3 regions of the Actinomadura scrupuli genome follow, and region 3 is predicted to be linked to each of the others. Evidence: riboswitches for the same ligand, from Rfam matches in the RefSeq annotation. Region 3 holds a riboswitch; each other region holds the start of a gene.
What was found. A riboswitch is a leader RNA that binds a small molecule or an ion and turns the genes downstream of it on or off. The one in region 3 is predicted to bind cyclic di-AMP.

Region 1 (2,256 bases), on a different contig from region 3:
TCCCCGAGTTCCACTGGCTGCCGGTGTAGTGCGGCAGGTTGATGCCCACCTTCCCGTAGGCCCACATGGTCAGCCCGGAGCAGTCGAAGGTGCTCGGCCCCGCGGCCCCCCAGACGTAGGGCTTGCCCCGCTGCGCGAGGGCCAGCGCCAGGGCCCGCTGGGCCTTGCTCGATCCACCGACGATCGGCGGCAGGTCGGCGAGCTGGGTCGGGTCCTTCTTCGCGATCTTGTCGCGGATGCCGCCGTACAGGTCCGAGAGCTTCTTCTTGCGCTGGTCCAGCTGGCTCTGCAGGGTCTTGACCTGGTTGGCACGGTCCTGTGCGGCCTTGTGCGCCCGGACGGCGCCCTGCATCGCCTGGGCGAGCGTCTGGACCTTGGTCCCGTCCTGGGCGGCGAAGTAGTTCAGCGTGGAGGCCTGGTCGAGCATCGCCTGCGGGTCCTTGGCGGTGGCGAACGCCACCGAGGGGTCCACCCCGCCGTTCATGTAGCTCGTGGCGGCGAGCTGGCCGACCCGCTGCTGCACGGTCTGCAGCGCGGCGTCCTGCCGCTTGGCGTTGTCCTGGGCGACTTTGGCGGCCCGGGTGGCCTGCTGGTAGCGCACCTTGAGGCCGTTGTACTGCTCGGTGAGCTGCTCCATCTGGTCGTGCAGCTTGGAAGCCTGACCCTTCAGGTCCTTGATGCTCTCCGGTGGCGGCTTCGGCTTGGCGTGGCCGGCCGTGACGGGAAGGACCAACGAGATCGCACAGAAGGCACCGACGACGGCACCGACCCGGGTGCGGAAACGCGGGGGCCGGTGATGGCCACCCGATTCCGTAGCTGGGCGTGCAGGCTCCACAAAAGCTCCTCTCCTCGTCCGCCTACCGGGTTAGCTGTCGGGTTCGGGCCGGAGTTAGCCCTACCGCTGGACGCGACCGGTGCGGGGAACACCGGAGGCGCTGTCACGGATTCACCCCAGGGAAGGTGGGTCCCCGGCTCCCAGGACGCTGGGTGCGCCCCCTGGACTCGGCGGGTCCGCAATCTCGAGAGCGACTGCGGACATCAGCGTCGGACATTAACGGAGTCTGGCGTGGATGCCAACCGGAACATGCGAACTCGCAGGTGGAAGCAGTTCAGTGATCAAGGGGTGCTGATAACGAAACCGTCCTGTGATGGGATCGGCCGCCCCCTCGGGCTCATCCGGGCTCATCCGGGCTCCGGGGCGAAGGCCGGTCACCGGACCCAATACCCTCGGGTGATTGTGGACTTCACCATCAGGCGGGCCCGGACCGCAGATGTTCGCTCGATACGGCGGCTGGTCGGTATGCAGTCCGGACAGGGCCGCCGGCTGCTCGCCAAGAGCACGGTGACGCTGTACGAGGACGTCCAGGAGTTCTGGGTGGCGGTGGACGCCGAAGACCGCCTCGTGGGCTGTGGGGCCTTGCACATCATGTGGGAGGATTTGGCGGAAGTCCGTACCGTCACGGTCGATCCCGCCTCCAGGGGACACGGGGTGGGGCACCATATCGTCGGCCGGCTTCTGGAGACCGCACGAGAACTGGGTGTGCGCCGCGTGTTCTGTCTGACCTTCGAGGTGGAGTTCTTCGCGCGGCACGGCTTCCAGCCGATCTTGGGGACTCCGGTTTCCCCCGAGGTGTATGAAGAGCTTCTCCGCTCTTATGACGAAGGCGTCGCGGAGTTTCTGGACCTCGACCGGGTCAAGCCGAACACGCTTGGCAACACCCGAATGCTGCTCCGTCTGGAGGAGACACAACTGTGAGCCAAACCCCCTATGGCGGGCCGTACCCCCCAGAGCGGTCGGGTCCGTCTTCTTATGGGCAGCAGCCCTATGGAAATCAGCCCTACGGGCAGCCCTCGTACGACTCCTACGACGGCGGCTATGTACACGTGCCTTCGGAGGCGGCAGATCTCCCGCTGGCGTCGATCTGGCGCCGTGCCGGGGCCCGGCTCGCCGATGCCGGACTGACCTGGGCCGCCGGTTTCGCAGTCGTGTTTCCCATCACGCTCGGCGCCATCGGGGTTCAGAAGGAGGGCGATCCCTGGTCGACCCCGATTCTGGTGACGACCTTCATCGTCATGTCCGTTCTTCCGTTCATCTATGAAGCGGTCCTGCTGACCATGTCCGGGCAGACGCTCGGCAAGCGGCTGCTCGGACTGAGCGTGGTGGACGTCGATCCGGCGGGTGAGCCGATCGGCATGACCAAGGCCGTCTGGCGATCCGCGATCAACAATGTCGTTTATCAGCTCGGCATTTTCTTC
Region 2 (2,256 bases), on a different contig from region 3:
GGCCGCCGCGACGTCGTCGTGGTGGACCAGCTGGAAGGGCATACCGGGGTCGAGCAGCACGGGCCGCGGGAGGGGCACGGTGCCGAGCAGCCGGCGCACCGGTCCGGGCAGCCGCTCGGCGGCCCGCCGCCAGGGCAGGCTGCGCACCAGCAGCGTCGCCTCCGGGCCCGCCACGATGCACGGGCGCAGCACGTACACCTCGAGCTCGGGGGAGAAGGCGGTCACCTCGCCCAGCATGGTCTCGCAGGCCGCCTTCTGCTGGGAGTAGTAGTGCAGCTCGGAGCCGCGGACGGGCACGTCCTCGGTGATCGGCACCGGGTTGTCGGCGTGGTAGCCGTACGCCGCGAGCGAGGAGGTGTAGACGAGCCGGCTCGGCCGTGCCGCCGCCACCGTGGCCTCGAAGACGTTGCGGGAGCCCTGGAGGTTGATGTCGCCGGTCTGGTCCCGCGAGCCCAGGATCGCGAAGGCGAGATGGACCACCACGTCGGCGTCCGCGACGAGCTCGTCCACGGCCTTCCGGTCCAGCACGTCGCCCTGCCGGTACTCGGTCCTGTGCAGGCCCAGCGCGGCGGGGTCGAACGGCCGCCGGGCCATCCCCACGATGCGCGCCACCCGGTCGTCCCGTTCGAGAGCGCGTACCACCGGCATGCCGATCTCACCGGTCGGCCCGGTGACCGCGACTGTGAGCCCCACGTCCGACCTCCCGTGCCCGGGTCGCCATCTCGATAACAGAGAGAGTAACCTCCCGCGCCGCGGATTCGCTGGTGAGGACGGGTCGCGCCGCATACCAGAGGTGATCGACATATGCGTTCTCGTTACCCTTTCTTGACCTCCGTGTTTAACTTCACGTACATTGCGCCGAGATCGATCCGTGACCTATCTCGCGCTTCGAGAAGTACGTAACGACCGCCTAACCCTGAGACGCGGTGCGTCGAGGGGGCCGAGGACCCAATGGTCGGAGTTTCCGGGGCCGTTCCTGGCCGACTCCGTCGGGGTGAATCCGCCAGGTCGTCCGGACCGTCAGGTGCCGCGATGACGCGTGCGGTAGGGCGAACTCCTGGCCCGAACCCGTCAGCTAACCCGGTAGGCGGCACAAGGGGAGCCTTATGGATGCAGTGGGGCAGAAGCTGCTCGACGTCGCCAGGACGCAGCTCGGGTACACCGAAAAGGGCGACGGCTACACCAAGTTCGGCGACTGGTTCGCGAAGAACGTCGATGCCCAGCACGACTCGTACTTCGTGACGGCGCCCTGGTGCGACATGTTCATCGCCTGGGCCGCGGACAAGGCCGGGGTCGCCGGCTCCGTGGGCCAGTTCGCCTCGACCCAGGAGCACGCGGCCTGGTTCCAGCAGCAGCACGCCTGGGGCACCAAGCCGCAGCCGGGTGCGCTGGTGTTCTACTCCTGGTCGGGGTCGAAGAGCATCTCCGACATCGATCATGTCGGCCTGGTGGAGCGCGTCGAGGGCGGCACCCTGCACACCATCGAGGGCAACACCGAGGGTGTGCACCTCATGCGCCAGACCCGGGACACCGATGCGGTCGTCGGCTATGGCTACCCGGCCAAGGTGAAGGTCGCGGGCGCGTCCTCTCCCGTCGAGCAGTACGTCCCCCGGCACGCCGCGCCCGCGCCCTCGCTGGAGACGATCCTCAACGACGCCCCGCCCGCCGCGCGTACGGCCACCAAGGCGCTGTCCGCCGGGCACCACGAGAACGGCCCGCTCTCGGGCCACGAGGTGGCCCTCTCGGGGCTGGCGGCGGTGCTGCTGTGCGGCAGCCTGGCGCTGGCGGTCGGCAGGACCACCGCAGCCAAGGTGCCCGCCCCGCCGGCGGTACGGGTGCGCAAACGCGGCCGTCACCACCGGACGGCCCTGCCGGTGAGCCTGCCCGCCGAGATCACCGCGGCCGATCTGGACGCGGCCGAGGCCGGCACGGTCATGATGCCCGCGCTCACCCTGGCCGCCGCGGCCGAGGCCGAGGACCGCGCCTTCTGGGGCAAGATCGCGGAGTTCGAGGACGACCAGGAGCTGGCGTTCTGGAACGACCTGCACGCCGCCGTCGGCCGTCCGGCCGAGACCCCCGGCGCCCTCGGCGGCGCGTACGTCCCGGACCGGTCGTACGCGAGCTGACGGCGCGCACCTCCCGGACCGCTCGTACACCGCTCGTACACCCGGGACGGCTCGTACGCGAGCCCACCCCGGCGTAGCGATCGCATTCGATCATTACGCGTGATTGAATCTGCACGATGACCGCTGAAGC
Region 3 (2,256 bases):
GCTGCTCAGCACGGCCGGGCTGATCAGGACGGCGCCGGCGAGCAGCATCACGTGCGTCACCAGCCCGACGAGGGAGTTGAGCCCCACCGATCCCACCGCCGCGCCACGGCTGAGCCCGTGCCGCTGGAGGAACCGCACGTTGACGGCGATGCCTCCGGAGCCGGCGGGCAGCAGGTGGTTGGCGAACGACGCCGCCACCTGCACCGCGAACACCCGGCCGACCGGCGGGAACCCCGGCATGGAACCGAACTGGGTGATCGTCCCGGCCACCCAGAGGGCGACGGTGGAGACCACCGCCAGGGTGAGCCACTGCATGTCCGCACCGGCCAGGCTGGTGCCCCCGGCCCGTACGGTGTCGAGGTTCAGGAGGCCCAGGACGATCACCGCGGCGGTGACCCCGATGGCCAGCAGGACCTGAGAGATCGATGAGCTCGCGGAGGCGCCGCGTAGCAGGGTGAGGGCCGAGCGGACGGAACCGGCCGGCTGCACTCGCTGAAGGTCCTTCTCCGCCATCCCCTGGGCTTCCTGGACATCGCCGGCGCGTGAGCGTACCGCCCCGGCGGCCACGTCAGCCACGGGCGGATCCGGTCGCAAGATTCGTCACGCCGTCACATTACGGTAGTGGTCCCCCAGACCGCCCGAGGACCGCCGGACTGGGCACATCGTCCTGGGCCCAGTGCCCGTGACAGCGAAGGTGTGTCAGGCGGAGGCCCGTCGGACAGCATCCCAGCCGGTTCTGACGTGCGCAAACCCGTGGTCGTGGCGGCGCAGGCAGGAGGGCCCGCCACTCGATGACCAGGCATGCAGTATCAATCGCCTGTCAATGCACATCAAAGAATGGTTGGGTTAAAACTGGCATTTCGGTAGCGTCCGAACTCTCAGGCCCCTACGCTCCGTAGGAGTCGCCGCCCCGCGCTCCCCCCAGAGCAGCGGCGACACCGCCGAATTCCGGCCGGCCGCGTGCCGCCGGGAACCGGGGACCCAGTGTTACCTGGGGTGAATCCGCTCATCGTCGAGCGGTAGGGCCTGCTCCGGTCCGAACCCGTCAGCTAACTCGGTAGGCGGTCGAGGAGAGGAGCTGCGCGTTGCAGCGAACGCGCCCCGTACGATCCCTGCTGTCCCGGTTCGGCGGCGTTTCGCTGGCCGTGGCCATGACGATCACCCTGTTGCCGTCCACCCCCGCGCAGGCCGAGCCCAAGCCGACGCGCAAGGAGCTGACCGCCCAGGAGAAGCAGCTCGCCGATCAGCTCGAGAAGATGACCGAGCAGTACAACGGCTTGCAGGTACGCCTCAAACAGGCTCAGAAGGCCGCGAAGGCCGCCTCGGACAACGCCCGGTCCCAACAGCGGGGTCTGGACGCCGTACGGCTCAAGGTCGCGCAGATGGCGGCCGAGAGCTACAAGAACGGCGGCATCGACCCTGCGGTGTCCCTCGCCGGGGCGGAGAACCCGCAGGCGCTGCTGGACCAGTCCGCGACGCTGAACTACTTCACCGCGCAGAGCACCAACCAGGTCCGGGACCTGTTCCAGGTCCTGCAGGCCACCACCCGGGCGCAGAAGGCGGCCCAGGACCGCGCCACCCAGGTGAAGAGCCTCGGTGTGGCCTCCCAGCAGAAGCTCAAGAGCATCCAGAGCTCGCTGAAGAAGGTCCGGGGCAAGCTCGGCCAGTCGACCGCTACGCCCGGCCAGAGAGCTCCGAGCGTCGCTGCGGGCGGCGCCTCGGCCAAGGCCATGAAGGCCGTCAACGCCGCACTGGCGCGGCTGGGGACCCCGTACTCCTGGGGCGGTGGCTCGGCCTCCGGGCCGACCTACGGAGTCGCCCAGGGGGCGAACATCAAGGGCTTCGACTGCTCGGGACTGACCCTGTACGCCTACGCGCAGGTCGGTGTGAGCCTTCCGCACTACACCGGCAGCCAGTACAACGCCGGGGTGCACGTCACCCGCGCGCAGCTACGCCCCGGCGACCTGGTCTTCTTCCACGCGGACCTGCACCACATGGGGATGTACATCGGCAACGGCAACTTCGTGCACGCTCCGCAGACCGGTGACGTCGTGAAGATCAGCCCGTTGGCGAGCATGCCCTTCTCGGGAGCGGCGCGCGTGGCCTGACGCCCGTCTCGGGGCCTCCCGGCCCCGAGACGTCATGGGTCAGTGCGCTGCGGTCACCAGCCGTTCCAGTTGCTGTTCCAGTTGCTGTTCCAGTTCCAGTTACCGCCCCAGCCGTTGCCCCAGCCGCCGTTCCAGTTCCAGTCGCCGC

Region 1: another riboswitch for cyclic di-AMP. It lies ahead of ACRYCC_RS00285 (NlpC/P60 family protein); the one in region 3 lies ahead of ACRYCC_RS38900 (C40 family peptidase).
Region 2: another riboswitch for cyclic di-AMP. It lies ahead of ACRYCC_RS09920 (CHAP domain-containing protein); the one in region 3 lies ahead of ACRYCC_RS38900 (C40 family peptidase).

The regions. Positions count from the first base shown of each region.
Region 1 covers NZ_JBPCCU010000001.1:62,280-64,535, forward strand. The annotation lists gene ACRYCC_RS00285 (NlpC/P60 family protein) at 1-733, opposite strand, end outside; cyclic di-AMP (ydaO/yuaA leader) riboswitch at 839-1,018, opposite strand; gene ACRYCC_RS00290 (amino-acid N-acetyltransferase) at 1,238-1,756, shown strand; gene ACRYCC_RS00295 (RDD family protein) at 1,753-2,256, shown strand, end outside.
Region 2 covers NZ_JBPCCU010000002.1:484,164-486,419, forward strand. The annotation lists gene ACRYCC_RS09915 (NAD-dependent epimerase/dehydratase family protein) at 1-693, opposite strand, end outside; cyclic di-AMP (ydaO/yuaA leader) riboswitch at 898-1,105, shown strand; gene ACRYCC_RS09920 (CHAP domain-containing protein) at 1,107-2,126, shown strand; gene ACRYCC_RS09925 (amidohydrolase family protein) at 2,243-2,256, shown strand, end outside.
Region 3 covers NZ_JBPCCU010000012.1:246,247-248,502, reverse strand. The annotation lists gene ACRYCC_RS38905 (lysylphosphatidylglycerol synthase transmembrane domain-containing protein) at 1-576, opposite strand, end outside; cyclic di-AMP (ydaO/yuaA leader) riboswitch at 930-1,080, shown strand; gene ACRYCC_RS38900 (C40 family peptidase) at 1,086-2,108, shown strand; gene ACRYCC_RS38895 (hypothetical protein) at 2,162-2,256, opposite strand, start outside.